Linked DNA regions of Caulobacter sp. FWC2. The protein of the gene in region 1 interacts with the protein of each later gene in a pairwise test. Links are inferred from orthologs where the notes say so. Each region holds a gene or a part of one and is shown on either strand. Other genes may lie near its edges. The genes, in order: ndk and CSW62_RS04445.

Region 1 (14,684 bases):
TTCCTCTGCTCCCAGTCCTGGGTCAGGTCGGGGAAGAACAGCTCGTGCGGATAGCGGTCGGCGATCTTGTAGTGCAGCAGCTCGTCGGTATGCGACAGGCTGGAAAGGTCGAAGGTGTACTCGTCGAACGAGGTGTATTGCAGCACGCCCTGGCGCGAGAACTGCTGGTTGGAGCCATGGCGCATGATCAGCACCGGCTCGCCCTTGCGGGTAGCGATCTCGGCTTCGCGCGACGAATAGGTCGAGGCGCCGCCGTTGGCCGTGTCCTGGTGGATGAACAGGTTCTGGATCTTGTTGTCGCGGTCGATCGACTGCGCATAGACGGTCAGGCCCGGGCCCGGCTCGGTGAACTGGCCCGGCTGGACCAGGGTCGAGGCGACGTCGGTCTTGATGTCGAAAGACGTCTCGCGGATCTGGCGGGCGCTCCAAGGCTGCAGCCACAGGCCCGACACCAGCGATATCAGGGCCGCGATCACCGCCAGGCGCATGGCCGGCGAGATGACGCTCCATCGGCTCATGCCGCCGGCGAAGCAGACGACGATCTCCTGCTCGGTGTGCAGACGGTTCAGCGCCACCAGCGCGGCCACGAACAGGGCCAGCGGCATCATGATGCCCAGCAGCTGGGGCAGGGCCAGGACGATGATCTTCAGGAACACCAGCGCGCTCTGGCGCTGTTCCACCAGGACGTCGAACTCCGACAGGCTGCGCGCCAGCAGCGCAAGCGCCACCAGGGCCGCCGTCGCCAACAGCGTCGGACCCAACAACTGGCGGAAGAGATAGCGTTCTATGAGGCGCATCTAGTGGGGGTTCGGGCGGATGGATTCGTGGGACGAACCCCGAAGATGGGTCGTTCTACACGGGGGCTTCGCGTCCGCACAACCGGTGAGCTGACTTAGCTGTGCCGAGTGGGGGGCAACGGAGCCTTTTCTATGGCGCGGCATTGGACTATGCCGCCTAGTTGAAGATGAGTGGCGGCGCGTCCTAGCACGCCATCTAGACGTCGCCCAAATGCAGGAGCGCGGCATGCGTATCGAGTTCGTCCCCGTCGACACCCAGGCCGGCGCCACGGCCGCCCTTGCCGTCCTGGCCCACGAGGGCGCGGCCCTGTCGCCGGAGGCCAAGGCGGCCAATGAGTCGACCGGCGGCGCCCTGGCGCGCGCCATCGCCGGTGGCCGCTTCACCGGCGCCAAGGGCCAGACCCTGGATCTCGTCGCTCCGCACGGGCTGGAAGCCGCCCGCCTGGTGCTGGTCGGCGTCGACGGCTCGGGCGCGGTGGAGCCGGAAGCGGTCGAGACCGCCGCCGCCTCGGCCTATCAGGCTGTGAAGACCACGGGCGTCACCGAACTGGTGCTGAAGCTGGGCGCCGACGCCGAGAGCGCCGCGCGCGCCGCGTTCGGCGCGCGTCTGGCGGCCTATCGCTTCGACAAGTATCGCACCACCGAAAAGGCCGAGAAGAAGCCCTCGGTCCAGGTGGTCAAGGTCGCCGCCGCCGACCCGATCAAGGCCCAGAAGGCTTACGAGCCCCTGGCCGCCCTGGCCGACGCCATCGTCTTCAGCCGCGATCTGGTGTCCGAGCCGGCCAACATCCTGCACCCCGAGGAGTTCGCGGCGCGCGCCAAGAGCCTCGAGAGCCTGGGCCTGGAAGTCGAAATCCTGGGCGAGGCCCAGATGGCCGAACTGGGCATGGGCAGCCTGCTGGGCGTGGGGCAGGGAAGCCGCCGCGAGAGCCAGCTGGTGATCATGAAATGGCTGGGCGGGGCGGACAAGAACGCTCAACCCATCGCCTTCGTCGGCAAGGGCGTCACCTTCGACACCGGCGGCATCTCGATCAAGCCGGCTGACGGCATGGAAGACATGAAGTGGGACATGGGCGGCGCGGCCGCCGTGACCGGCGTCATGCATGCCCTGGCCGGCCGCAAGGCCAAGGTCAACGCCATCGGCATCCTGGGCCTGGTCGAGAACATGCCTGACGGCAACGCCCAGCGTCCGGGCGACGTGGTCACCTCGATGTCGGGCCAGACGATCGAGGTCATCAACACCGACGCCGAGGGCCGCCTCGTGCTGGCTGACGCCCTCTGGTACTGCCAGGAACGCTTCAAGCCGCAGTTCATGATCGACCTGGCCACCCTGACCGGCGCGATCATCATCTCGCTGGGTCACGACTACGCCGGTTTGTTCAGCAATAACGACGGCTTGTCGGAGAAACTTCTCGCCGCCGGCAAGGGCGAGCGCGAGCCCCTGTGGCGCCTGCCGCTGCCGGCGTCCTATGAGAAGCAGATCGAAAGCCCGATCGCCGACATGAAGAACATCGGCGGCCGCCCGGCCGGCTCGATCACGGCGGGCCTGTTCCTGCAGCGCTTCGTCAACAATGTGCCGTGGGCTCACCTCGACATCGCCTCGGTGGCCTGGAAGAAGCCCTCCACCGACCCGACCGTCCCGGACGGCGCGGCCGGCTACGGCGTGCGCCTGCTCAACCGCCTCGTCGCCGACGCCTACGAAGGCTGAGCATGACCGCCGCGCCGTGCGAGGTCTGGTTCTACCACCTGGAGCGTTCGCCGCTCGAGGCGGTGCTGCCCGAGCTTCTGGAAAAGACGCTGGGCAGGGGCTGGAAGGCGCTGGTGCGCGGCGGCGATCCCCGTCGGATGGAGGCGCTGGACCAGCACCTGTGGACCTGGCGCGAAGACAGCTTCCTGCCGCACGGCCTGGCCAGCGAGCCGATGGCCGAGCGCCAGCCCGTGCTGCTGACCGCCGAGGACGGCAACCCGAACGCCGGTGACGCGCTGTTCCTGATCGACGGGGCCGAGCCGGGCGATCTGGCCGGGGTTTCGCGCTGCATCCTGCTGTTCGACGGCCGGGATGACCAGGCGCTGGCCATGGCGCGCGGACGCTGGTCCGTCTTCAAGAAGGCCGGGCATCCGGTGTCCTACTGGCGCCAGGGCGCCGAACGCGGTTGGGAGAAGCAGGCATGATGCGCGTGATCTCGGGTATCGGGGCCGCAATGGCTTTGGGTCTGGTCCTGGCCTCGTGCTCCAGCGCGCCCGAGCCGGCCCCTCCGCCGCCGCCCAGCACGCCCACCGCGCCGCCGGCCATCGCGCTGCCCGCCAAGCCGCCGGCCTCGTCGTCGGAAGCGGCCAAGGACCAATGCGGCCTGAAAGATGCTCAGGCCTTCGTCGGCAAGCCGCGCACCAGCCTGCCAGCGCCGGTCGACCCGTCGCGCTGGCGCGTGGCCTGCACGACCTGCCCGGTGACCATGGACTACCGCGCCGATCGCCTGAATATCCTGTTCAACGCGGATACAGGCGTCGTCCAGGAAGTGAAGTGCGGTTAGAAAACATGGTCTTCCAAGCTTTTCTGGCGTTTTCCCGGTTCCGATGAAATAACCGACTCGCCGGGGATTCTGCGCCGGCTGGTTCAGCGCATGGTCGACCTCCCGAAGATCGGATCCAAGACCGATGATAACTTGGCGGCCACCTTGCTGGCCGCCGTCGGCGTCGCCTTTGGTTTCGCCGGCTTAGCTTATCTCTGCGTCGAGATTCCCCGCGCCTACGATCACGTTACGCCCATCTGGCTGTCGAACGGCTTTCTGGCCGCGTGCCTGCTGTCGTCGCCGACGCGGCGGTGGCCCGCGCTGGTGGTCGGCGCGCTGCTGGGCGCCCTGGCGGCCGGCGCCCATGCCGGCGACAGGCCGACGCTCAACGCCATCTTGACCACCCTGAATGTCTCCCAAGGCCTGATGGCCGCTGTCGCGGTGCGCCGGATGACGGGCGAGGCGATCGACCTGGGCCGGCCGCGCGACATGCTGGCCTTCGTCCTTCTGGGCGGCTTCCTGGCGCCGACGATCTTGGGAACCATCGCCGCCTCGATCCACACCCTGATGCGCGGCGGCGGCCTGCTGAGCAACGTCACGGGTTGGGTGCTGAACGACATCCTGGGCATGCTGACCATTGGCCCCTGCCTGCTGGTGCTGTTCAGGGCGAAGCTCTATCTGCGCGAGCGCCCGCTGACCCGCGACGGCGTCCTGTCGATCGTCGCCTGTGGCTTGATGACCGCCGTGGTCTTCGGCCAGACCAAATACCCGATGCTGTTCATGGTGCCGCCGGTCATGTTCCTGGCGGCCTGGCGCCAGGAGGTGCTGGGCGCGGTTCTGGGCGTGGTGCTGGTGGCGGCGATCGCGCTCGTCCTGACCATCGCCGGCCGCGGACCCATCCACCTGATCCTGTCGGGCTCGGCCACCCAGTCGACCATGCTGCAGCTGTTCCTGGCCGTCTCGACCTTCGTCGCCCTGCCGGTGGCCGCCTTCCAGCGTCAGCGCCGCGCGATCATGGCCGAGCTGGTCGAGACCAGCGCCGCCGCCGCACGCAGCGAGGCCCAGTTCCGCCTGCTGGCCGAGAACGCCCTCGACATCATCGCCCACAGCGATCTCCACGGGCAGATGACCTATATTTCGCCAGCGGCGAGGGTCATCGTCGGCTACGAGCCGGAAGAACTGCTCGGCGCGCGCGCGCTCGAGATTCTGCACGACGACGACCGCGCTGAACTCCGCCGTGTCGTCGACGCCCAGCGGAACTCTCCGCGGGGCGTCGCTCCGCCGCCGGCCGAGGCCGTCGAATATCGTGTGTTCCGCAAGGACGGCGCGATGATCTGGCTGGAGGCGCGTCCGACCCTGGTCTGCGATCCTGTGACCGGCGAGCCCACTGGCATCACCGACATCATCCGTGATGTCACCGCCCGAAAGACGCTGGAGCTGGATCTCCGCGCCGCGCGCGCCGAGGCCGAGGCCGCCGCCGCCGTGAAGGGCGAGTTCCTGGCGAACATGAGCCACGAACTGCGCACGCCTCTGACCGCTGTCATCGGCTTCGCCAACCTGGCGGCCGACGAGCCGGATTTGTCGCCCCGCGCGCGCCGATATCTCGACCGCATCGCCACCGGCGGCCAGACCCTGCTGACGACGATCAACGACATTCTAGACTTCTCGCGGCTGGAGTCCGGGCGCATCGCGCTGAATGCCCGCCCGACCAGCGTCGCCGATCTGGTCGCCGAGGTGCTGGAGCTGAGCGGCGCCGACGCCATGGCCAAGGGCCTTGCGCTCGCGGCCGACGGCCTGACGGCGCTGCCGCCTCACGTGATGATCGACCCTGAGCGCGTGCGCCAGGTGCTGGTCAACCTGGTCGGCAACGCGGTGAAGTTCACCGAGACGGGCAAGGTCAGCCTCGCCGTCGTTCACCACGAGAACCGCTTGCGCATCGCCGTGGTCGACACCGGGCGTGGCGTGGCGGCCGAGGATCAGGCGCTGCTGTTCGCGCGCTTCTCCCAGATCGACGCGGCCCTGAACCGCCAGCACGGCGGCGCCGGCCTGGGCCTGGCCATCTCCAAGGGGCTCGTCGAGCTGATGGGCGGCGAGATCGGCGTCGAAAGCGAAGAGGGCCGGGGCGCGCGCTTCTGGTTCGAGATCCCGGCCCATGTCGCCCAGGCCGACGATGAGGAGCAGGCCGAGGACGACATCCCCCTGCCGCCGCCCGGCAGCCGCGTGCTGGTGGTCGACGACAACGCCGGCAACCGCGAGCTGGTCCGCTCGGTGCTGGAAGCCGTCGGAGTGGAGGTCGCCGAGGCGGTGGACGGTGAGGAGGGAGTCGCCGCCGCCGCCGCCGCGCCCTACGACGCCATCCTGATGGACCTGCGGATGCCGCGCCTGGACGGCGTCTCGGCCGCCCTGCGGATCCGGGCAGGGCGGGGACCCAGCGCCGGGGCGCCGATCATCGCCTTCTCGGCCGATGTTCGGATGGGGCCGCTGGACCCGGTCTTCGACGGCGCGACGCCCAAGCCGCTGACCGTGATATCCCTGCTGTCGACCCTGGCCGAGGCGATGAGCGAACCCACGCCCGCCAACGCCTAGCGCTTGCCGACGCCGGGGAACATCGCCACGCCGTCTTCGAAGACGCCCAGATAGCCCAGCTCGCCCAGCAGAGGCGTCAGGTCTTCGACCAAGTCGCCGGAGTGGGGCAGATGGGCCGGGCGGCCGGTCTGGTCGTGCAGGCGATAGACCGTCCACATCTTGCCCTTGGGCGCGGCGGCGCCGGGCTGGATGAACTTGTGCTCCCAGCCGATCAGGGGCGGGACGCGGCCGACCACGATGTCGAACGGGCGGTCTCGGAAGGCCAGGTCCATCTCAATTCGCATGGCCTCGCCGATCCGAGCGTTCACCCAGTCGGCGAACGCTTCCAGGACCGAGGACGCGGACAAGCCTTCCGGATTGGCCACGACATGGTTGCGAGGATGGGCGGTGCTCATGCGGCGCACCCTGCGCCGCCAGATGTCGCGGAAGCGCTAAACTTCTTGGTTCACGAGGGTTTACCCTAAACCCTCGATGTCTCTCGTGAAGCTCAGGCCTCCGCCGCCGCCAGTTCCTCGGCCAGGGTCATCCAGGTCGCTTCGGCCTCGTCCAGCTTGGCCTTGGCGTTGTCGCGGCGCTTGGTCAGCTCGGCCACCTTGGTCGGATTCTTGTAGAGCTGCGGGTCGGCCAACTGGGCTTCCAGCTCGTTCACCTGGCGCGTGGTGCGCATGACCACCTGCTCGGCGGCCTCGATCTTGCGCTTCAGGGGCTCGATGGCGACGGACTTCTTCGGCGCGGAAGCCGCCGGCTCGGGGGCGCGGGCCACCTGGGTCGGCTTCACGGCCTGCTTGGCGCGGTCCAGCACGAACTTGGCGTAGTCGTCCATGTCGCCGTCGAAGGGTTTCACCGTGCCGTCGGCGGCCAGCCACAGGCGGTCGGCGACCAGCTCCATCAGCGAGCGGTCGTGGGTGATCAGGATCACCGCGCCACTGTAATCGTTCAGTGCGTCCAGCAGGGCGCGACGCGAGTCGATGTCCAGGTGGTTCGTCGGTTCGTCGAGGATCAGCATGTGTGGCGCTTCCATCGCCACCATGTTGAGCAGCAGCCGGGCACGCTCGCCGCCCGACAGGTTGGCCACCGTGGTCTCCTGCTTCTCGAAGCCCAGGCCGAACTGGGCCAGTTTCGAGCGGCGCGAGCTCTCCGACGCGTCCGGCATGGCGCGGCGGATGATCTCGAGCGGGGTGTCCACCGGATCCATCGCCTCGATCTGGTGCTGGTGGAACCAGCCGACCTTCATCTTTCGGTCGCGGTGGAATTCGCCCGACTGCACGCCCAGCGCGCCGGCGATCATCTTGGCGAAGGTCGACTTGCCCGCGCCGTTGACGCCCAGCAGGCCGATGCGGTCGTCCAGGTCCATGCGCAGGTTGAGGTTCTTGAGGATCGAGCGGCCTTCCTCATAGCCCACATTCGCCCGTTCCAGGCGGATCAGCGGCGGCGCCAGCGGGCGCGGCGGCGAGGGCAGGGTGAAGGGCGCGACACGCTCCTCGATCGTGGTCGACACCGGCTCCATCTTGGCCAGGCGCTTCATGCGCGACTGGGCCTGGGCGGCCTTCGAGGCCTTGGCCTTGAAGCGGTCGACGAAGGCCTGCAGGTGGGCGCGTTCGGCGTCCTGCTTGGCCTTGGCCGACAGTTGCAGGCGAGCCTTCTCGGCGCGGCGCTTCTCGAAGTCGTCGTAGCCGCCGGTGTAGAGTTCCAGCTTGCCGCCGGCCAGGTGCAGCATGTGCGTACAGCTGTTGTTGAGCAGTTCGCGGTCGTGGCTGACGATCAGGGCCGTGTGCGGGTACTTCTGGAGCCTCGCCTCCAGCCACAGCGCGCCTTCCAGGTCGAGATAGTTGGTTGGTTCGTCCAGCAGCAGCATGTCCGGCTCGGCGAACAGCGCTGCGGCCAGGGCCACGCGCATCCGCCAGCCGCCGGAGAACTCGCTCATCGGACGCGCCAGGTCATCTTGCGTGAAGCCCAGACCCACCAGGATTTCCGAGGCCTTGGCGGGGGCGGCGTCGGAATCGATCTCGATCAGACGCGCCCAGATCTCGCCCATCGCCTCGGGATCGGCCGTCTCCAGCCGTGTCAGCAGGTCGTGGCGCTCCTCGTCGGCCTCCAGCACCGTGTCCAGCAGGGTGAACGGCGTGGCCGGGTGTTCCTGGTCCACCGAGCCGATCCGCGCGGACTTGGGCAGGCTGATCTCGTCGTCGCCGGCGTGCAGCTGGCCCAGGATCAGCTTGAACAGGGTCGACTTGCCCACGCCATTGCGGCCGATCAGACCGACCTTGGCGCCCGGCGGCAGGCTGACGCTGGCATGGTCGAAGAACTTCCGACCCCAGGCGTTGAAGGTCAGGTCACGGATCTGAAGCATTTTATGAAGGTTACGCGTCGGGGTTGGCGGGGAGGAGGCGCCCGGCTATAAGCCCGCAACCTCCTAATCCACAACTTTTCTGTGAGATCACTCCGTGACCGAACGCACCTTCTCGATCATCAAGCCGGACGCCACCCGTCGTAACCTGACCGGCGCCATCAATGCGGTGATCGAGGCCGCTGGCCTGCGCATCGTCGCTCAGCGCCGCGTGCGCCTGACCGAAGACCAAGCCAAGAAGTTCTATGAAGTCCACGCCGAGCGTCCGTTCTACGGCGAACTGGTCGGCCAGATGATCGCCGAACCGGTTGTCGTGCAGGTCCTGGAAGCCGAAGGCGCTGTTGCCAAGTATCGCGACGTCATGGGCGCCACCAACCCGAAGGACGCCGCCGAAGGCACCATCCGCAAGCTGTTCGCCCTGTCGATCGGCGAAAACTCGGTCCACGGTTCGGACAGCCTGGAGAACGCCGCGATCGAAATCGCCCAGTTCTTCACGGACGACCAAATCGTCGGCTAAGGCGCTCAGCCTTACCAACGCATCGAGGCCGGCGGGGCGATCCGCCGGCCTTTTTGTTTGGCCGATGCGGAAGGTTGTCTGACGAGCGAAGGTCGCTTTAGGGTGGATCGACGTGTTGCGGAGCTAAGCGTTCGGTGGGGTAGGGATGACGATTGGCCGAGGTCTCGCGGCTAGCCTGCTGGCCGCCGGGTTGCTGGTGAGCCCGGCCATGGCCGCCGCGCCCAAGCCTTGGGGTGACTTGGTCGTCAATCCGCAGGGCACAGGGCGATGGCTGCGAGCCGAGAGCGATCACGTCATTGTCTATACCGATGAGGGCCCGGAGATCGCGCGCCGAACGGCGGAGGACGTCGAGGCCCTGGATCGCGTCCTGCGGACGCTCTACGGCAAGCTGGACGCGCCGCCGCCGCGCAAGTTTCCGATCTATCTGGTGAAGGCGCCCAAGCGCAACGACATCATCAATCCGGACTATCGGCGCTTCATTCCCGACGCCATGATCTCCGCAGTGTCGGTCGATGTCGCCGAACCGGATGACATCTTCGCCATCGTGGTCCGCGACAGCTTTTCCTTCCATAAGGTAGTCGACGAGACGCTGGGCGACGACGGGGTGCTGGGCGCCTATGCGCTGCACTTCTTCAGCGAGAACTTTCCCTTCCGGCAGCCGCGCTGGCTGACCAAGGGGGCGGGCGTCTATTACAGCTCCATCGACATCCGACCCGACTACGTGACTATCGGCGGCATTCCAGCGCTGTTCGACAATGCGCTGGCAGCGAAGAATCTGGACGCCGTTCCCCGCCTGATCGCCGAGCGGGACATTGCGGCCGACCCGCGGGCGTGGGGTTACGACGCCCAGTCGGCGCTCCTGGTCCGCTATCTGTGGTCCGATCCGGACCGCAAGGCGCGGCTGGCGACCTTTCTGGACAAGCTGGAATCTGGGGCGACCGATCCGAAGGCCGCCTGGACCGAGGCGTTCGGTGAACCGCCGGAGGCGTTGGACGTGGGGCTGCGCGCCTTCTTGGACACGCCGCCGGTGCGAACGACGCTACCGCGAACGGAGGGCTCGCCGCCGACCATCCTGATCCGGAAAATGCCAAAGGGCGCGGACGATCTGATCCTTGAGATCCAGCGCCTGAAGGCTAGCCCCAGCGGCAATGCCATTTTTCTGCTGAACCGTGTCCGCGAAGCGGCGGCGCGCCGGCCGGGCGAGCGCTATAGCCGCCAGGCCCTGGCCCGCGCCGAGATCGTGCTGGGTGATCGCGACAAAGGCGAAAAATTGCTGACACAGTTGCTGGATGAGGACGCCGGCAATCTGGAGGCCTTGCGGCTGATGGGGACCAGCAAGCTCTATCGCGCGGCCGCCGAGCCCGAACCTGCGCGCAAGACCGCGTTGATGGTGTTGGCCAGGGGCTATCTGAGGCGCGCCGACGCGGAAGAACCGAACGACTACCAGACTCTGTTCCTTCTGGCTCAGACCATGGTCAGCGGCGAGACGCCGTCGCCGGAAAGGCTGGCCCTGCTGCGGCGGGCGGTCTCGCTGGCGCCGGAGGTGGCGAAGATCCGCCTCGTCGCTGCGGCTGCCTTCCTGCGCGCGAACGACGAGCGAACCGCCTTCCAACTGCTCAAGCCGGTGTCGGCAGACCCCAATGGCGGCGTGGCGGCGCGGCAGGCCAAGGCGCTGCTGGACATGATGGCGCCGTCCGCCGGAACACCGTAGCGGCCTATGGCGCGACGCTGTCGGATCGGTGACGATCCGACCGGTTCTTTGCGTCGGGAGTCGCCATGAAACACTACGAACGGAACGAGGTGGCGCTGGCTGTCGTGCTGGCGGGCGTGGCCGGCTATGTCGACGCGATCGGCTTCCTGAAGCTGGGCGGCTTCTTCGTCTCGTTCATGAGCGGTAACTCCACGCGCCTGGGCGTGGCCCTGGCCACCGCCAACTGGGCGGCGGCGGCGACCGTGCTGACCTTGGTCGGATCGTTCGTGGCCGGCGTGGTGCTGGGCGCCCTGACGGCGCGGGCGTTCGGCGAGAACCGCCGCTCGCCGGTTCTGGCCCTGGAGGCGACGCTGCTGGCGGCGGGCGCGGGCCTGCTGGCCCTCGGCTTCGACACCGCCGGCGTCACGGCCGTGGCCATGGCGATGGGGGCGGAGAATGCGGTCTTTCAGCGTAACGGCGACGTGGCCGTGGGCCTGACCTACATGACCGGCGCGCTCGTGAAGGCCGGCCAGCGCATCGCCGGCGCGCTCACCGGCGGCGAGCCCGCGGACTGGCTGCGCTACGTGCTGCTGTGGATGGGGCTTTCGGCCGGCGGCGCGCTGGGCGCTCTGACCTATCTGACGATCGGCGCTGCCGCGCTCTGGGCGGCCGTGGCGGTCGTCCTGGGCGGCGCGATCTGGGCCGAGCGGCGCTGGCGGTCCGTCTAGAGAGTCCTGACGAACGCGGCCAGCGTGTCGGCGTAGAGCCGGTGCTCCTGCTCCAGCACCCGCACCGCCAGGCTGTGGTCGTCGTCGCCGGCCAGGATCGGCACGCGGGCCTGGCCCAGGATCGGACCCTCGTCGACGCCCGCCGTGACCAGGTGGACGGTGCAGCCGGCCTCGACCTCGCCCGCCGCGATGGCGCGCGCGTGGGTGTCCAGGCCCGGATAGGCCGGCAGCAGGGACGGGTGGATGTTCAGCATCCGTCCCTCCCAGGCGTCGACCAGGAACGGCGTCAGGATGCGCATGTAGCCGGCCAGGGCGATGACCTGGATCCCGCGTTCGCGCAGGGCCGCGTCGATAGCCCGCTCGTGGGCCTCGCGATCCTTGCCGAAGGGCTTCTGGTCGACGCAAAGGGCCTCGATCCCCTCGGCCGCCGCCGTGGCCAGGCCGCCGGCGTCCGGTTTGTTGGCCAGTACAAGGGCGATCTCGAACGGGCAGTCGTCGGCCTTCGCCGCGCGGACCAGGGCCTCCATGTTGGAGCCCCGGCCCGAGATCAGGACGGCGACCTTGGTGCGTTGGGTCATAATTTCAGCTCCGTGGAGCCGTCCTCGTCCTTCGACAAGCTCAGGATGAGGACTACTGCGGCTTGAGTGAAAACCTCACCCTGAGCCTGTCGAAGGGCGGGGCTTTCAGGCTCAGGCCTTGACCAGCTGGCCGCAGATGAAGGCGTCCTCGCCGGCGTTCAGCAGGGCGGCCAGGACAGGCTCAGCGTCGGCTTGCGCCACGATGATGATGAAGCCGACACCGCAGTTGAACGTACGGCGCATCTCGTGCTCGGAGACGCCGCCCACCTTGGCCATCCACTCGAACACCGGGGGCATGGCCCAGGCGTTCCAGTCGAACTCGGCGGCCAGGCCCTCGGCGATGGCGCGGGGCGGGTTCTCGATCAGGCCGCCGCCGGTGATGTGGGCGCCGCCCTTGACGCGACCCGACTGCAGCAGCGGCAGCAGCGACTTCACATAGATACGGGTCGGGGCCATCAGTGCCTCGGCCAGGGTCTTGCCGTCTTCAAACGGGCAGGGCGCGTCCCAGGCCAGGCCCGAGCGCTCGACCACGCGGCGCACCAGCGAATAGCCGTTGGAATGCGGACCCGACGAGCCCAGACCGATGATGATGTCGCCGGCGCGTTGCTTGTCCAGCTTGGGAAGGACGTCGTCGCGGTCGACCGCGCCGACCGAGAAGCCGGCCAGGTCATACTCGCCGTCGCTATACATGCCCGGCATCTCGGCGGTCTCGCCGCCCACCAGGGCCGCACCGGCCAGCTTGCAGCCCTCGGCGATGCCGGCGACGACGCTCTTGGCGACCTCGATGTCCAGCTTGCCGGTGGCGAAATAGTCCAGGAACATCAGCGGCTCGGCGCCTTGCGCCAGCAGGTCGTTGACGCACATGGCGACCAGATCGATGCCGACCGTGGCGTGCATGCCCGCGTCGATGGCGATGCGCAGCTTGGTGCCGACGCCGTCGGTGGTGGTGACCAGCAGCGGATCGTCATAGCCGGCGGCCTTCAGGTCGAACAGCGCGCCGAAGCCGCCCAGGCTGGCTTCCGCGCCGGGGCGGCGGGTGGCTTTCGCCAGCGGCTTGATAGCGTCCACCAGGGCGTTGCCCGCGTCGATATCGACACCCGCCTGGGCGTAGGTAAGGCCGTTCGGCTGATCGCTCATGGTCGCTCTGGCGCTCGCTCTGGTCTATCGGAGGGCGGTGAGCCGTCCGAACACGCGGAAAATTTGCTTTCCCGAGACGCTGGGCGCGTCTTGACGCTTGCAGACTCGGGGGTGCGCGAGGCTATTAGCAGCCGATGAAGCCGATCACCACTACCGCCGAGCTGGCGGCGTTCTGTAATGCGCTCGCGGGCGAGCCTTTCGTCGCCGTCGACACCGAGTTCATGCGCGAGACGACCTACTGGCCCAAGTTGTGCCTGATCCAGGTCGCCTCGCCCACGCACGAAGCCGTCATCGATCCGCTGGCCGAGGGCATCGACCTTGAGCCGCTGCTGGCCGTCATGCGCGACACGAGCATCCTCAAGGTGTTCCACGCCGCCCGCCAGGATGTCGAGATCTTCAACAACCTGAAGGCCATGCCGAGGCCGCTGTTCGACACCCAGGTGGCGGGCATGGCGGCGGGCTTCGGCGAACAGATCGCCTATGACGCCCTGGTCCGCCAGATGCTGCGCATCGATCTCGACAAGTCCAGCCGGTTCACCGACTGGGCCCGACGGCCGCTCAGCGAAGCCCAGCTGACCTACGCCCTGGCCGACGTCACCCACCTGGCCGCCCTGTTCCCGACCCTGCGCGAGCGCCTCGAAACCTCGGGCCGTCTGGCCTGGGTCGAGGAAGAGATGACCGCCATCTCGGATCCGGCCGCCTACGACGTCGATCCCGAGAAGGCCTGGCGTCGCCTGCGTCCGCGCAAGACCGCGTCGAAGTATCTGGCGGTCTTCAAGGCCGTCGCCGCCTGGCGCGAGCGCACCGCCCAGAACCGCGACCAACCGCGCGGCCGGATCCTGAAGGACGAGGCCATCGACGAGCTGGCCACCCAGGCGCCGACCAGCCTGGAGGCGCTGAACAATCTGCGCGGCGTGCCCAAGGGCTTCGGCGGCAGCAAGTTCGGCCCGGACCTGCTGGCCGCGATCAAGGTTGCCCTGGCCGATCCCGAGGGCTACGCTCCGGTCATGGACAGGGCCGGTCCGCCGCCGCCGCAAAACGCCGGCGCCGTGGTCGAACTGCTCAAGGTGCTGCTGAAGGCGCGGGCGGAGGAGGCGGGGGTCGCCTCCAAGCTGATCGCCACGGTCTCGGACCTGGAGAAGATCGCCGCCGACGATAACGCCGCCACCCCGGCCCTGGTCGGCTGGCGCCGCGACGCCTTCGGGGCCGACGCCCTGAAGATCAAGCGTGGCGAACTTGCCCTGGTGCTGGACGGCGCCAAGGTCCGTGTCGTCGAGGTGCGCCGCGCGCCGAAGAGCGAATAGGGCCGCCACCCGACGTTCTTGAGGGGCGAGGGCGTGGCTACCGCTGAGGTTGTCGCGCTCTCCGCTACCCGGAACGGGCCATTTTCCCGTGCGTGCAAAGGTTTGCTGGCGTAAAAGGCCGCGACGTGCGGACTCTCTCGGGAGTAGAGCGCGCCGTGTACGGGGGTTGCGTTGAGTGCATTCTGGGAGAACCTGGCGGACTCCTACCGCCCCGCCGCGGTTTCGCGGCGTCGCCTGATCCCCCTCCGGCTCGTGGTCGTCCTGGTCCTCTGCGCGATGGCGCTGGTGTGGCCGCGCCTGCACTTCCTGCTTGCCTGGTCGGGCGTCTTCGTCGTCGTCCAGGCCGCCAAATTCCTGGCCTTGCGCCATTTCCTGAACGAGGCGGCCCCCGGACGCGCCGTCGCGCTAAATCTCGTCAGCGATTTCCTGATGGCGACGATCTTTGGCTGGCTGGCCATTCCGCTTTGGGCGATGGACACCCAGATGGGCG
Region 2 (14,710 bases), 1.2 Mb from region 1 along the record:
GTGCAGGAAGGTGTTGGCCATGCCGCCGCCGATGGCCAGATAGTCCAGCTTGGTCACCAGGTTGCGCAGCAAATCCAGCTTGGTCGAGACCTTGGAGCCGCCGACGATGCCGATCACCGGCTTCTTCGGGTTGCCCAGGGCGGCGTCCAGGGCTTCCAGCTCGCGCTGCATGGCCAGGCCCGGATAGGCCGGCAGCAGGTGGGCCAGGCCTTCGGTCGAGGCGTGGGCGCGGTGGGCGGCGCTGAAGGCGTCGTTGACATAGACGTCGCCATTGGCGGCCAGGGCCTTGGCGAACTCGGGATCGTTCTTCTCTTCGCCGGCGTGGAAGCGGACGTTCTCCAGCAGGGCCACGCCGCCGTTTTCCAGGGCGTCGACGACCTTGGCGGCTTCAGGGCCGATGGCGTCCGAGGCGAAGGCGACCGGCTGCTCCAGCAGCGCCGACAGCGGCTCGGCCACGAAGGCCAGGCTCATCTCCGGCGTGACCTTGCCCTTGGGACGGTCGAAGTGGGCCAGCAGCACGACCTTGGCGCCTTGCTGGGACAGGTAGTGGATGGTCGGCAGGGCCGCGCGCAGGCGGGTGTCGTCGGTGATCTTGCCGCCGTCGACGGGCACATTGAAGTCCACCCGGACCAGGGCGCGCTTGCCGGCGAGATCGGCGGTGTCGAGGGTGCGGAAGGTCATGGCCGGATCCTGAAAGTCTGTGCGTTGAACCTCGCCCTTCGACAAGCTCAGGGTGAGGTTCAAGGGGAAGGCCCAAGAAATCGGGCCTAGTAGTAGCCCTCATCCTGAGCCTGTCGAAGGACGAGGGCGGCCCCACCGGGCCAAGGAAAACCCCGCTCCTTGCGGAAGCGGGGTTTGGTGGTTCGTTCCTTACAGGAACTTCGCCATTTCCAGAGCGGTGTCGCTCATGCGGGTCGCGAAGCCCCACTCGTTGTCGTACCAGCTGAGCACGCGGACCAGCTTGCCCTCGATGACTTGCGTCTGGGGCAGGGCGGCGGTCGAGCTGGCGGCGATGTGGTTCAGGTCCGACGAGACCAGCGGGTCGGTCGTGGTGAACAGCACGCCCTTCATCGGACCATCGGCGGCGGCCTGCAGGGCGGCGTTGACCTCGGCGGCGTCGGTGTCGCGCGTCGGCACAACCTTCAGATCGATGACCGAGACGTTCGGGGTCGGGACGCGGATCGAGCTGCCATCCAGCTTGCCCTTCAGTTCCGGCAGAACCAGGCCCAGGGCCTTGGCGGCGCCGGTCGAGGTCGGGATCATGGAGAGGGCCGCGGCGCGGGCGCGGTAGAGGTCCTTGTGCATGGTGTCCAGCGTCGGCTGGTCGCCGGTGTAGCTGTGGATCGTGGTCATGTAGCCACGCTCGATGCCGACCAGGTCGTGCAGGACCTTGGCGACCGGGGCCAGGGCGTTGGTGGTGCACGAGCCGTTCGAGACGACGATGTCGTCGGCGGTCAGGGTCTCGTGGTTGACCTTGTAGACGATGGTCTTGTCGGCGCCGTCGGCGGGGGCCGAGACCAGCACGCGCTTGGCGCCGGCTTCCAGGTGCAGGGCGGCCTTGTCGCGGGCGGTGAAGATGCCGGTGCACTCGAACGCGATGTCGACGTTCAATTCCTTGTGCGGCAGGTCCTTCGGGTCCCGGATCGCCGTGACCTTGATCTTGCCCATGCCGACGTCGATCCAGTCCTCGCCCGAGGTGACGACGCCCGGGAAGCGGCCGTGGACGCTGTCGTAGCGCAGCAGGTGGGCGTTGGTCTCGACCGGACCCAGGTCGTTGATGGAGACGACCTCGATGTCGCGGCGGCCATGCTCGGCGATGGAGCGCAGGACCAGACGTCCGATGCGGCCGAAGCCGTTGATGGCGACGCGAATAGCCATGGGTCGTTCTCCTGTTATGACCGCGCGATCGAGTTCGATCGGCGTTCCCTATTTGGGCGCCGTTTTGCGGGGGATAGGCGCGAAGTCAAGGCCCTAGAAACTGACACGGCGTCGGGAAATGCTGCTATGGGCTCCCCGCCGCCCAAATGTCGCCCTGACGACTGGCATAGACGGGGCTCATCTATATGTTGCGTCGCATGATTGGAAATCGCCGATGATCCCGGCCGACGGTACGGCCCTCGACCTGGCCGTGCGCCGTCTGGAGCGCGCGGTGGCTCAGCTTGAGCAGCGCCAGGCGGCCCGGGCCGCCGAGGTCGAGCGCGCGCTCGCGGTCGCCGCGGCTGCGCCTGTCGCGTCTTCGTCGCCCGCCGAGCCAGGCCTCTTCGATGACGAAGAGCGCGTCCGCCTGGTCGCCGACCTGGAAGCCGCCCGCGAGCGCGAGAGGGCGCTGGAGGAAGCCGGCGAGCAGGCCTCCGCCGCCCTGGGCCGCGCCATCGCGGAGATCCGCTCCGCGCTCGGCGATGAGTTCGTGGCCAATGACGACCACGCGCATGACGACGAAGCCGAAGAGGCCGACGCGCTGGTCCAGGACGACGACCTGTTCGACGCGCCCAAGGCAGGCGATCCCAAAGTCCGCGATTTGGGGGAGGCCTGACGCATGGCCCAGGTGACCATCCACGTAAACGGCCGGCCCTACATGGTCGGCTGCGAGGACGGCCAGGAGCCGCACCTGTCTGAACTGGCGCGACTGTTCGACCGCCAGGTCCGCCAGGTCAGCTCCGACGTCGGCCAGCTGGGCGAGACCCGGCTGTTCCTGATGGGCGCCCTGCTGCTGGCCGACGAGCTGTCGGACATGAAGCTGCGCCTGGCCCACGCCAACGCCGAGATCGCCCGCCTCAACCAGGACGGCACCAAGGCCGAGATCGCCGCCATCCGCGCGCTGGACGCGGCCGCCGAGAAGATCGAGAAACTGGCGGCGGAGTAGAGGCGCTACGCTCTCGCTATAACTTGAGGTTGTTCTCTCCGCTGTATTCCCTATCGTCGGGACCTGGTTCGGAAGAGGGCTCTCGATGAGATTGCTGGCGACGTTTGGGCTTCTGGGCTTGGCCTGGAGCGGCCCCGCCTTGGCGGCGGATTCCACTGCCGCCGCGTTCGGCGCGCGCGAATATATCCAGCAGATCAGCCTGTCGCCCGACGGCCAGAAGGTGGCGATGATCGTGCCGACCGCTGGGCGCGGCGTCCATCTGGAGGTCGTCGACACAGCCGCTGCCGGCCCGCCCAAGGCGATCCTCGCCTCCAACGGTAGCCCCGAACGACTGACGAGCTGCCGTTGGTCGACCAATACGCGCCTGGTCTGCCAGATCTATGTCGTCGTGAAGGACGCCCAGAACCGGCTGGGCTTCACCCGCCTGATCGCGATCAACAGCGACGGCGGCGACCTGAAGGTGCTCAGCGCACAGACAAACGACCGCTCGTTGCGGATGTCGCAGAACGGCGGCGTGGTGATCGACTGGGCGACCGACGACGCGCCAGGTGGGATCCTGATGACCCGCGACTACGTGCCGGAGCGCGGCACTGGCACCCACCTTGCCAAGGAAGATGACGGTCTGGGCGTCGATCGCGTCGACACAACAACCTTGGCTCGCCGGTCCGTCGAGAAGCCAAACCTCAACGCCATCGAATATATCGGCGATGGGCGCGGGACCGTCCGGGTGATGGGCGTTCGGCCGACGCGGTCGTCGGGCTACGCCAGCGACAAGATTCTCTATTTCTATCGCCAGCCTGAACGCCGCGACTGGCTGCCGTTGGGCCAGCTGACCCTCGGCGCCACGGGCTACAGCGGCTTCAGCCCCGAAGCCGTCGATCCCAAGCTCAATGTCGTCTACGGCTTTGACGCCAAGGACGGCCGCCTGGCCTTGTACAAGACGGCGCTGGACGACAGCCTCAAGCGCGACCTGGTGCTGGCGCGACCGGACGTCGACGTTACGGGCCTGGTGCGGATCGGTCGCCAGAACCGCGTGGTCGGCGTCTCCTACGTCACCGACAAGCGCGAGACCGAATTCTTCGATCCCGACTTGCGCAAGCTGGGTCTGGCCCTGGGCAAGGCCCTGCCGGGTCGCCTGGTCACCTTCGTCGACGCCTCGGCCGACGAATCGAAGCTGCTGCTGTTCGCCGGCAGCGACAGCGATCCGGGCCTTTACTACCTCTATGACAAGACTACCCGGAACCTGCAGGAGCTGATCGCCGCACGGCCCCAGCTTGAGACGTTCAAGCTAGCCACGGTGAAGGCGGTGACCTATCCGGCCGCCGACGGCACGCAGATCCCGGGCTACCTGACCCTGCCGCCGGGCAGCGACGGCAAGAACCTGCCGACGATCGTCATGCCGCACGGCGGTCCCGGCGCGCGCGACGAATGGGGCTTCGACTGGCTCGCTCAGTATTTCGCCCAGCAGGGCTACGCCGTGCTGCAACCCAACTATCGCGGCTCGGCCGGCTATGGCGCGGACTGGTTCCAGAAGAACGGCTTCCAGTCCTGGCGCACGGCGATCGGCGACGTGAACGACGGCGGCCGCTGGCTCGCCCAGCAGGGGATCGCCGCGCCGGGCAAGCTGGCCATCGTCGGCTGGTCGTACGGGGGATATGCGGCGCTGCAGTCGGCCGTGCTGGATCCGGACCTCTTCAAGGCCATCGTGGCGATCGCGCCGGTCACCGATCTGGAGACCCTGCGCGCCGAGTCGCTGAACTTCACCAACTACCTCCAGGTCAGTGAATTCATCGGCAAGGGCCCGCACGTGACCGAGGGCTCGCCCGCCCAGAACGCCGCGAAGATCAAGGCGCCGGTCCTGCTGTTCCATGGCGACCTCGACGCCAATGTCGGGATCGGCGAGTCGCGGCTGATGGAGCGCAAGCTCCGCGACGCCGGCGGCAAGGTCGAGCTGGTCGAGTTCAAGGGATTGGACCACCAGCTCAACGACGACACGGCGCGAACCGAGATGCTGGCCAAGACCGACGCCTTCCTCAAGGCGTCGCTGGGCCGCTGATTGTCGCCTGCGACGCGGGCGCCTCTATCGCTGGGGCGCCCGACCCCCTATATTGATCGACGGCGGGTCTTGCTGTGGCCCTCGTCGAAGATTTCTATTCCCAGGGACCTTAATCTCTCTATCGGGACCTGTTCCCTCCCGTGGCCGTGGCTGCGGGAACACGGGGCCCACCTGTAACTAACAGGTTCGAGTGGATTGAAACGTCTTCACGGTTCTTCGCGGCGCCGCCACCTTTCTTCTATAAGCCGGGGTCTTCTATAAGCGATGGATGACCATCGCCGACCCCCTCGCGGCCAAGATCGCGCTGCGCGTCTTCCTGCGGAACCAGCGCAAGCAGCTGGCCCTCGAACATCCCGAAGCTGACTGGATGATCGCCGAAGTGGCGCGCGGGCCGCTGGCCACGCTGTTCCCGAACCCGGAGGGCAAGATCGCCGCCGTGTATCACGGCCTGGGCTCGGAGGTGTCGCCCCACATCCTGGCCGACCAGCTGGCGGAGGCGGGCTGGGACTTGGCGCTGCCCGCGGTGCTGGACAAGGACGAGGGCGAGATGGTGTTCCGACTTTGGGATCGGCAGACGCCCCTGGTCCATGACGCCATCGGCCTGCGCGGTCCCCCGCCACAGGCCTTGGGGGTTAAACCCGATCTGGTCATCACGCCGTTGCTGGCCTTCCAGCGAGACGGCCTGAGGCTGGGGCAGGGCGGCGGCTATTACGACCGGGCGCTGGAGGCGCTGCGCGCACAGAAAGAGGTCTTCGCCCTGGGCTTGGCCTATAGCGGCCAGCAGGTGGAGAATTTGCCGCACGAGCCGCACGATCAAAGGCTGGACGCTATTCTCACAGAAAAAGAGTATATCGCGGTCAATGACATGAGCCGCTGACGGCTCGATCCACACCTTTCCTTGGACCTATCGATGCGTTTCGCCTTCTTCGGCGATGTCGTCGGCAAGTCGGGCCGTGACGGCCTGGCCGACCATCTGCCCGACCTTCGCCGCCGGCTCGGCCTCGAGTTCGTGATCATCAACGCCGAGAATGCGGCCGCCGGGTTCGGCATCACCGAGAATACCGCGCGCGAGCTGTTCGAGGCCGGCGCCGACTGCCTGACCCTGGGCAATCATAGCTGGGACCAGCGCGAGGCCCTGACCTACATCGTGCGCGAGCCGCGCCTGATCCGCCCGGCCAACTACCCGATCCTGTCCGACGCGCCGGGCCGGGGCAGCCATCTGTTCCAGACCGACTCGGGCAAGACGGTGTTCGTGGTCAACCTGCTGGGCCGGGTGCACATGGACGCCATGGACGACCCGTTCGCCGCCGCCGATCGCGAGCTGGACAAGGCCCCGCTGGGCCAGGTGGCCGACGCGGTGATCGTCGACATGCACTGCGAGGCGACGTCCGAGAAGATGGCCATGGGCCACTATTGCGACGGCCGCGCCTCGCTGGTGGTCGGCACCCACACCCACGTTCCGACCGCCGACTGCCAGGTCCTGCCGGGCGGCACGGCCTACCAGACCGACGCCGGGGCCTGCGCCGACTATGACAGCGTCATCGGCAATCAAAAGGAAGAGCCGCTGCGCCGGTTCACCACCAAGATCAGCGGAGGGCGCTACACGCCGGCCTCGGGTCCGGCGACGGTGTGCGGCGTGTTCGTCGAGACCGACGACCGCACGGGCCTGGCGACGCGCGTCGAGCCTATCCGCGTCGGCGGCCGTTTGCAGCAGAGCATCCCCGAAGTCTGACACGATTGCTTTCGTCATGCGTTGAGGGTTGGCTGTCTTCAGCCAACCCTCAGGAGCTTGCCATGACCGACGCCATCTACACCGCCCACGCCCACGCCGTCGGCGGCCGCAACGGGACCGCCAAGTCCGATGACGGCCATCTGGACGTCAAGCTGGCCTTCCCCAAGTCGATGGGCGGCGACGGTAACGGGACCAATCCCGAGCAACTGTTCGCGGCCGGCTATTCGGCCTGTTTCCTGGGCGCGCTGGGCCTGGTGGCCCGCAACCAGGGCGTCAAGCTGGGCGAGCACAGCCTGGACGCCGAGGTCGACCTGATCAAGGACGACACCAGCTTCCACGTCGGCGTGCGCCTGAAGCTGACCGCCCCGGACCTGGACCGCGAGACCGCCGAGAAGCTTCTGCACGCCGCCCACGAGGTCTGCCCGTACTCCAAGGCAACGCGCGGTAACGTCGATGTGGCGCTGGAAGTCGCCTAGGCCGCCGGGAAGTACTGGAAGAACGGTTCGGCCTCGGCCAGCACGCGCTGGACCGAGGGCCGGGCCTTCAGGCGCTCCAGATAGGCCAGGCTCAGCGGCCAGCGGTCCCCAAATGGCGCTTCTGGCGCCTGGACCTTGTCGGCGTAGAACAGCGCCGGCATGGCCGCGCAGTCGGCCAGGCCGAAGTCGCCGCACATCCAGTCGCGGCCGTCGGCCAGTTGCTTTTCCAGGTGATCGCAGGCCGTGGCCAATTGGGCGTAGGACTCCCGGACGCCGTACGGGTCCTTGCCGGCGTCCGCCGGTCGGATGCGGTCGGCGACGATGCGCTGCATCGGGTGATGGACGTAGTGGTCGAAGAACCGGTCCCAGAACCGCACTTTCCAGGCCAGGTCCGGATCCCGCGGCACGAAGCGCACGGGTCCGGGATAGCGCAGGTCCAGATAGTCGAGGATGACGCTGGTCTCGAGCACCGTCTCGTCGCGGAGCTCATCGCGCAGCGCCGGCATCTTGCCCATCGGCGATAGCGTCAGGAACGCCGCGCGCCCGGCCGGATCGCCCAGGTTGACCATGGCGTTCTCGAAGGCGATGTCGTTCTCGTAGAGGCCGATCAGCACCTTCCAGCAGAACGACGACAGCGGGTGGGCGTGCAGGGTCAGGCTCATCGGTCGCTTCTGGATCGTTGACGGATCGCCCAACTATTGTCGAGCCGGGGCAAAGCACAAGCCTGGGTCGAAGCCCCTTGGGGGTGACAAAACCCGCCCTCGGGGGCTAGAAGCGCCCACACTCCATTTTTCAGATCAGAGACAGAGCCTCCGAATGGCCGGCCACTCGAAATTCAAGAACATCATGCACCGCAAGGGCCGCGCCGACGCCGCGCGCTCCAAGCTGTTCTCCAAGCTGTCGCGGGAAATCACCGTCGCGGCCAAGACCGGTCTGCCCGACCCGGCCATGAACCCGCGCCTGCGCCTGGCCGTGAACAACGCCAAGGCCGAAAGCCTGCCCAAGGACGTCATCGACCGCGCGATCAAGAAGTCGCAGATGGGCGACGCGGCCGACTACTCGGAAATCCGCTACGAAGGCGTCGCCGCCGGCGGCGTCGGCATCATCGTCGAGGTGCTGACCGACAACAAGAACCGCGCCGCCGCCAACGTCCGGTCCTACTTCACCAAGATCGGCGGCAACATGGGCGCCACCGGCTCGGTGACCTTCAACTTCGATCACGTCGGCCAGATCACCTATCCGGCCAAGGCCGCGTCGGAAGACGACATGATGGAAGCCGCCATCGAGGCCGGCGCCGACGACGTCACGTCGGACATGGACGAGGACGGCGAAGGCCACACCATCTACACCGCCTTCGAAAGCCTGAACGAGGTGGCCGCCGCCCTGGAAGCCAAGTTCGGCGCGGCGTCGAACACCAAGATCGCCTGGCGCCCGAAGATGCAGGTGCCGGTCACCGGCGACTCGGTCGCCACCCTGATGAAGCTGCTCGACCTGCTCGACGACGACGACGACGTCCAGAACGTCTATTCGAACGAAGACATCAGCGACGAAGACCTGGCCAAGCTGGGCTGACGCGTCCTTGGGGAGGTCCGATGGGCCTCCCCTTCCTGTTTCCAGTCTTTCCAGCGACGAGGCCCCGGTGACCTTTTCCGCCCCGAACGCCCTGGACGTGGTCGACCTGCCCGGCCTGCCCAACCACTATCGCGGTAAGGTGCGGGACAACTACGACCTGCCGGACGGCCGCCGGGTGATCGTCGCCTCGGACCGCCTCAGCGCCTTCGACCGCAACCTGTGCGCCGTGCCCTACAAGGGCCAGGTGCTGACGGAGACGGCGCGCTACTGGTTCGACGCCACCGCCGACATCTGCCCCAACCACGTCGTGGCCTATCCGGACCCGAACGTGCTGATCGGCCGGCGTCTGGAGATGCTGCCGGTCGAACTGGTGGTGCGCGGCTATCTGGCCGGGACCACCTCGACCTCGATCCTGACGCTCTACAACAAGGGCGAGCGCCAGATGTACGGCGTGACCCTGCCTGACGGCCTGCGCGCCAACCAGCGCCTGCCCGAGCCGATCCTGACCCCCACCAGCAAGGCCGCCGACGGCGACCATGACGCGCCGCTCTCGCCCGCCCAGATCCTGGAGCAGGGCCTGCTGACGGCCGACCAGTGGGACAAGCTCAGCGCCTACGCCCTGGCCCTGTTCGCGCGCGGCCAGGCGCTGGCCGCCGAGCGGGGGCTGATCCTGGCCGACACCAAGTACGAGTTCGGCCTCGACGCCGACGGCGCGATCGTGCTGGCCGACGAGATCCACACCCCCGACAGCAGCCGCTTCTGGAAGGCGGCGACCTACGACGCGCGCTTCGAGGCGGGCGAGCGCCCCGACAGCTTCGACAAGGACTTCGTCCGCGCCTGGGTCGCCCAGCGCTGCGATCCCTATAACGACCCGATCCCGGAAATCCCCGCGGACCTGATCCGGCAGACCTCTGACGTCTATATCGAGGCGTTCGAGACGATCACGGGGCACACGTTCCAGCGGCCGGACGCGGACGAGCCGGTCTTGGCCCGCGTGAAGCGCAACCTGGACGCCTACCTGGCGGGGTAGGGCGGGCGTCGCGAGCGCCCCCTCCGTCACGTCGCCTGTCGGCGCCGCGCCACCTCCCCCGCAAGCGGGGCAGGAGAGAGCGGCCGCTTCCTCCTCACCCGTGCAACGGGGGAGGTGGCGCGATGCGGACACGCATCGTGACGGAGGGGGCGTCTGTCCGTGCTTGCCACCTTCTCGCGGTCACACCGCGCGGCTAGACTGCGCCGCATGGTCCTGCGGGTTCACATCGACACCGATTGCGGCGTGGACGACGCCCTGGCGCTGGCCCTGCTGGCCCGCGCGCGACACGCCGTGGACGTGGTCTCAGTCTCGGCCGTGTTCGGCAACACCTATGTCGATCAGGCCGCCGCCAACGCCCGGGGCGTGCTGCGGCTGGCCGGCTGCGGGGCCGAGGTCTATATCGGCGCCGGCTCGGGCCTGGCCCGCCGCCGGGTCGAGCGGATGCGGCCCGCCCACGGGGTCGACGGCCTGAACGGCGCGGGCTTCTCGCAACGCTGGAAACTGCCCGAACTGGAGCGCGGCCACTCCGCCAACTTCCTGGCCTTCGCCGCGCGTCGCAAGGTGACGGGCCTGTTCCTCGGGCCTCTGACCAACCTGGCCAAGGGCCTGCTGGAGGACCCCGCGGCCTTTCGCGACTGGCGTCCGACGATCATGGCCGGCGCCTTCGAGGTGGCCGGCAAGGCGACCGGCGGCGCGGACTTCAACAGCTGGAGCGATCCGGAGGCCCTGCAGCGGACCCTGGAGGGCGGGGTCATGCCGCGCCTGATGCCGATGGACGCCTCCCACCAGGTGTCCGTCACCGCCGACGACCTGGCCAAGGGCGCGATCTGCTGCGGCTCGCCCCTGTCGCAGCGCCTGACCAAGGCCGCCGGCCCCTATATCGCCTTCCACCAGCAGGTCTGGGGCGGCGAGGGGTGCCGGCCGCACGACGCGGTGGCGGCCGCCAGCCTGGTCGCGCCCGAGCTCTTCACCTTCACCCCCGCGCGCCTGCGGGTGATCATCGACGGCGAGCGCCAGGGCCGCGTCGACCGCGTCGACGGCGCGCCCAACGCCGAGGTCTGCACGGGCCTGGACGTCGACGCCGTCAAGCGCCTGATCCTGGGCGGGCTGTTCGGCGGCAGCGCGGTCGAGGCGGCTTGAGCGCCCTGAGCGCCTTGGGGGGGGGCGGAATGAAGCTGAAGGTGTAGGATGTTTGCCCCAGAGCTTCAGTGCGGCTGGCCCCATTGGGCCGCGCGTTCCCGCACCAGGTCGCGCATGAACTGGTCCAGCTCGGCCAGGCGGCGATCCATCTCGGCCACCGGCACGCCGTTCCAGACGGCGTGGTCATAGGCCGAGCGCGCTTCCCGCAGGTTCTCGCCGGCCTGGTAGCGCTCGGTGATGTACAGGGTCTCGAGAAGCCTGGTGGGTCGGTCGAGCTTCTCGTGCTTCATCGACCAGTAGCTGACCATGTACTCGGTCAGAATCCCATCGTCCGATGTCTCGACCATCGTCCGTCTCCCTATACGCTGGAGCGGAGATAGGGACGCCGCGAGACCGTTCCAGCCCGCGTCGCCAAATTCAAATCCCGCTATCCCGGACGCCTCCGTTCGGCGCCCGGGATAACGGGAAGGCGAGAGATCCGCTCCGTCGGCTGAACCCTATTTCGCCGGGTCCTTCTTCCAGCCCCAGGCGTCCATCATCACGTCGAACAGGTGCGTGTTGGGGAAGTAGCCGCGCACGCGCTCGGCCCCGGGGCCGGTCGCCAGGGCGACGACCTCCTCGCCCGTGTGGCTGCGGTTGACCATGACGTTCTTGAGGCGGATGAGGTCCTCGTCCTTACCACCCGGCTTCTGGCTGGCCTTCCAGGCGTCATAGCCTTCCAGCAGCGGCTCGCCGCGCCGGCCGCCGTCGACCTGCAGGCCGAAGGAGTGGTCGGCGGTGAACACCAGCAGGGTGTCCTTGAGGTCGACGCGCGACTCGATCTCGGCGATGAGCTTGTCGAAATCGACGATGTGCTGGAGGCCCTCGCGCGGGTCGTCGGTGTGGGCGTCCCACTCGACCACCAGCAGGTAGCCCTTGGGCGAGCCCTTCAGCAGGTCCAGGGCCCGCAGCGTCGCGGCGCGGGTGTCGATCTCGCCTTCGGCCACGACCACGGGCCGCATGTTCGTCGCGGGTGCGTCCTCCAGCCGGGCGTAGATGGGACGCCCATGCGCCTTGGCGATCTGGTCGAAGCCGGTTCCGGCTGCGGCCAGTTGCTGGCCGATCCTGGCGCGGCCGGTCCCGAACAGCACGTCGACCCCGTCGCCATAGCGCGGGGTGAAGGCCTGCTGGAAGATCTCGCCCCATTTCCCGCGATCGTTCGAGTGGGCGTAGGTCGCCGCCGGCGTGGCGTCGGTGATCGGCTGGGACGTGACGACGCCGGTGCGCAGGCCGCGCGCCTCGGCATATTCCAGCAGGGTCTTGGTCGGCTCGCCGTCGGTCTTGCCGCGCACCGCGGCGGGAGACTGGCTGATCACGCCGTTGCGGGTCTTCACGCCGGTCATGATCGCCGACATGCCGTTGGCCGAGTCCGACACGAACTGGTCGACGGGCGAGGTCTCGCTGAGGCCCAGATTGGGCCAGTGCTGGACATGCAGCTTCAACGGTTCGCCGTAGCCCAGCAGGCTGGCGGCGTTCACCGACGCGACGCCGCCCGCGTCCGCAAGGAAGACGATGATGTTCTTTGCTCTTTGCGGTTGGGCTTTCTGCGGAGGCGCGGGCTGCGCCAGGGCGGGTGACCCGATCGCCAGGGACAGGGCGGCGGCGACCAAAAGACCTTTGAACATAGGCGTCTCCCAAGGCGGACATCGTGTCATGGGGACGGCTTCTAGCCGCTACGCGGCGCGGCTTGTGTGAAACAAGTGCGACAGCCGCCGCCTACTCCCGTGCGCCGCCTCGCGTGGTGTAGCAGTGCCGCTTTCCGGCCTCGCTGCCGCAGAAACCCGGCTCCAGGGTTCCCGCGTGCAGGGCCACATACGGGTCGCGGCGGCACTCGAACCAGGCCTTCTGGAAGACGACGTGCTCGACGTCCTGGTGGAACACCGGCTTCTGGTCGACCGTATAGAAGCGCACCATGCTGGAGAGGCCGCCGAAGCTGCCGCGGCCGTTGACCAGGCCGCAGATCTGGCCGGTGCGGGTGGACCACACCGCGCCCAGCTCCAGCGGCAGGGTCTGTTTCAGCCGCGCGTCGAGATTGGCCCGCACGATTCGCCACTCGGCCTCTGCCGCCGGGCGGGCCCGGGCCAGCTCCGGGCCGGACGGCGGGGGCAGGGCGCCCTGGGCCAGCTCGAACCGGGCCAGGTCGAAGCCGGTGAAGACGAAGGCCGCCAGGGTCCCGCACACGGCGATGGAGGTGATGATCAGCGGCGTCCACAGCCGCCGGCTCCTGCGCGTCCCATAGTCCTGCACCGCCATCACGTCTCTCCCTGGGCAACGGAACGAGGTTGGCGGAGTGATGGGAAATTACAAGCATAAACTATAGCTGCAACCTCAGGCGGCGTCCGGGGATGCGCTGCGCCAGGCTTCGATGCTAAGCAGTGCCCTCAACACTCGGGGGAGCGCATGATTCCGTTCAGGGCCGACTTCAAAGCCGATCGGGGCCAGATCCTGTTCGCCCTGGCGGCGACGCTGATCCCCGTCGTTCTGTGCGGCTTCATGTTCGGCTTCGACATCGCTTCGGCCCACGCGGAATTCTGGGGCCGGCCCAAGGGCGACATGGCGGTGATGACCGCCTCGTACGAGGCGTTCATCCGCCAGCCCTGGCATTGGCCGCTGACCACGGTGACGGGGCTGGGCGACAAGCCGATCTCGATCGTCTTCACCGACAGCATCCCCTGGCTGGCGATCGTCCTGAAAGCCACCGGCCTGTCGCATCTGTTCAACCCGCTGGGCCTGTTCCTGCTGCTGTCCTATCCGCTGCAGGTCTGGAGCATGATCGGCCTGCTGCGGGCCCTGGGCGTCACCGACCGCTGGGTGCTGCTGCTGGGCGGCCTGGCGTCGCTGATGCTGCCGGCCTGGATCGCCCGCCAGTTCGGCCATGTGGCGCTGTCGGGGCACTGGATCATCCTGGTCGGCCTGACCCTGTCTGTGCGCTCGATCCGCGAGGGCCTGACCTGGAAGCGCGCGGCCTGTTTCGCGGGCCTGTTCGCCCTGATCGTCGGGATCCACGCCTATCACCTGCCGCCGGTCGCCGCCGCCTTCGGCGCGGCCCTGCTGGCCGAGCTGCTGCAGCGCCGGGCCGGGGGCTTGATCCGCGTGCTGGGCGCGGTCGCCATGGCCATCGCCGCCCTGGCGGTCTCGACCTGGATCCTCGACTACCAGGACGGCCGCGGCCTGACCGGCGGGGCGACGGCCCTGGGCGTCTATTCGATGAATCTGGTCGGCCCGTTCTGGCCGCAGGCCTCGAAGCTGGCCGGCCAGCTGTGGACCGGCTCCTGGTACACCGGCGTGGTCGACGCCAACGGCGCCCAGTCTTTCGAGGGTTACCAGTATCTCGGCGGCGGCTTTCTGCTGCTGATCCTGGCCATGGCCGGATTCCAGCTGGTCGCGGCCGTTCGCCGGCGCGGCGTCTCCAAGGCCTTCTGGGCGCGCTGGACGCCGATGATCCTGGCCATGATCGCCCTGACGGTCTGGGCGGTGGGCTGGTCGGCCTACGCCTTCAAGACCCACGTCTACGACCTGCCCAAGCCCAAGGGCGGACTGGCCGAGATCGTCGGCGGCTTCCGCGCCCACGGCCGGTTCTTCTGGGCGGTCGGCTACCTGCTGCTGGCCCTGGCCATCACCTGGGCCAGCCGCCTGCCGCGTCGGACGGCGCTGGCGGTGCTGGCCGCGACCCTGGCCGTGCAGGCCGTCGACACCAGCCTGCTGCGCCATGGCGTGCGCCAGATCTTCGGCTGGGCCGACCCGCAGGCCTATCCGGTCGCGCTGACCGCCAGCCCGAAGACCGCCAACCGCCACTGGACCT

The links.
Region 2: the proteins of ndk (region 1) and CSW62_RS04445 interact in binary tests that used the Escherichia coli proteins (3 or more experiments, as listed by UniProt). The link is inferred for Caulobacter sp. FWC2 from one-to-one orthologs.

The regions. Positions count from the first base shown.
Region 1 is NZ_PEBF01000001.1:2,154,411-2,169,094, forward strand. Bases 7,303-10,047 are described here. They hold ndk (nucleoside-diphosphate kinase), read left to right. Parts: upstream 7,303-8,337; coding sequence 8,338-8,757; downstream 8,758-10,047. Other genes in these bases: CSW62_RS10350 (ABC-F family ATP-binding cassette domain-containing protein), read right to left, coding at 7,303-8,243; CSW62_RS10360 (lipopolysaccharide assembly protein LapB), read left to right, coding at 8,903-10,047. In the rest of the region: LPS export ABC transporter permease LptF, read right to left, coding at 1-797; CSW62_RS10325 (leucyl aminopeptidase), read left to right, coding at 1,024-2,505; CSW62_RS10330 (DNA polymerase III subunit chi), read left to right, coding at 2,508-2,969; CSW62_RS10335 (peptidase inhibitor I78), read left to right, coding at 2,969-3,328; CSW62_RS10340 (MASE1 domain-containing protein), read left to right, coding at 3,419-5,893; CSW62_RS10345 (hypothetical protein), read right to left, coding at 5,890-6,288; more of CSW62_RS10350, read right to left, coding at 6,381-7,302; more of CSW62_RS10360, read left to right, coding at 10,048-10,468; CSW62_RS10365 (YoaK family protein), read left to right, coding at 10,534-11,175; purN (phosphoribosylglycinamide formyltransferase), read right to left, coding at 11,172-11,753; purM (phosphoribosylformylglycinamidine cyclo-ligase), read right to left, coding at 11,865-12,890; rnd (ribonuclease D), read left to right, coding at 13,025-14,194; CSW62_RS10385 (ATP-binding protein), read left to right, coding at 14,366-14,684. UniProt on the Escherichia coli protein: Major role in the synthesis of nucleoside triphosphates other than ATP. The ATP gamma phosphate is transferred to the NDP beta phosphate via a ping-pong mechanism, using a phosphorylated active-site intermediate.
Region 2 is NZ_PEBF01000001.1:930,562-945,271, forward strand. Bases 4,221-6,991 are described here. They hold CSW62_RS04445 (5-formyltetrahydrofolate cyclo-ligase), read left to right. Parts: upstream 4,221-5,187; coding sequence 5,188-5,796; downstream 5,797-6,991. Other genes in these bases: CSW62_RS04440 (S9 family peptidase), read left to right, coding at 4,221-4,919; CSW62_RS04450 (TIGR00282 family metallophosphoesterase), read left to right, coding at 5,818-6,651; CSW62_RS04455 (organic hydroperoxide resistance protein), read left to right, coding at 6,714-6,991. Outside these bases: pgk (phosphoglycerate kinase), read right to left, coding at 1-681; gap (type I glyceraldehyde-3-phosphate dehydrogenase), read right to left, coding at 871-1,878; CSW62_RS04430 (hypothetical protein), read left to right, coding at 2,093-2,533; CSW62_RS04435 (cell division protein ZapA), read left to right, coding at 2,537-2,863; more of CSW62_RS04440, read left to right, coding at 2,949-4,220; more of CSW62_RS04455, read left to right, coding at 6,992-7,127; CSW62_RS04460 (glutathione S-transferase family protein), read right to left, coding at 7,124-7,789; CSW62_RS04465 (YebC/PmpR family DNA-binding transcriptional regulator), read left to right, coding at 7,944-8,699; CSW62_RS04470 (phosphoribosylaminoimidazolesuccinocarboxamide synthase), read left to right, coding at 8,767-9,729; CSW62_RS04475 (hypothetical protein), read right to left, coding at 9,756-9,899; CSW62_RS04480 (nucleoside hydrolase), read left to right, coding at 9,937-10,869; CSW62_RS04485 (hypothetical protein), read right to left, coding at 10,935-11,216; CSW62_RS04490 (alkaline phosphatase), read right to left, coding at 11,367-12,533; CSW62_RS04495 (hypothetical protein), read right to left, coding at 12,625-13,161; CSW62_RS04500 (DUF6311 domain-containing protein), read left to right, coding at 13,309-14,710. UniProt on the Escherichia coli protein: Involved in the removal of 5-formyltetrahydrofolate.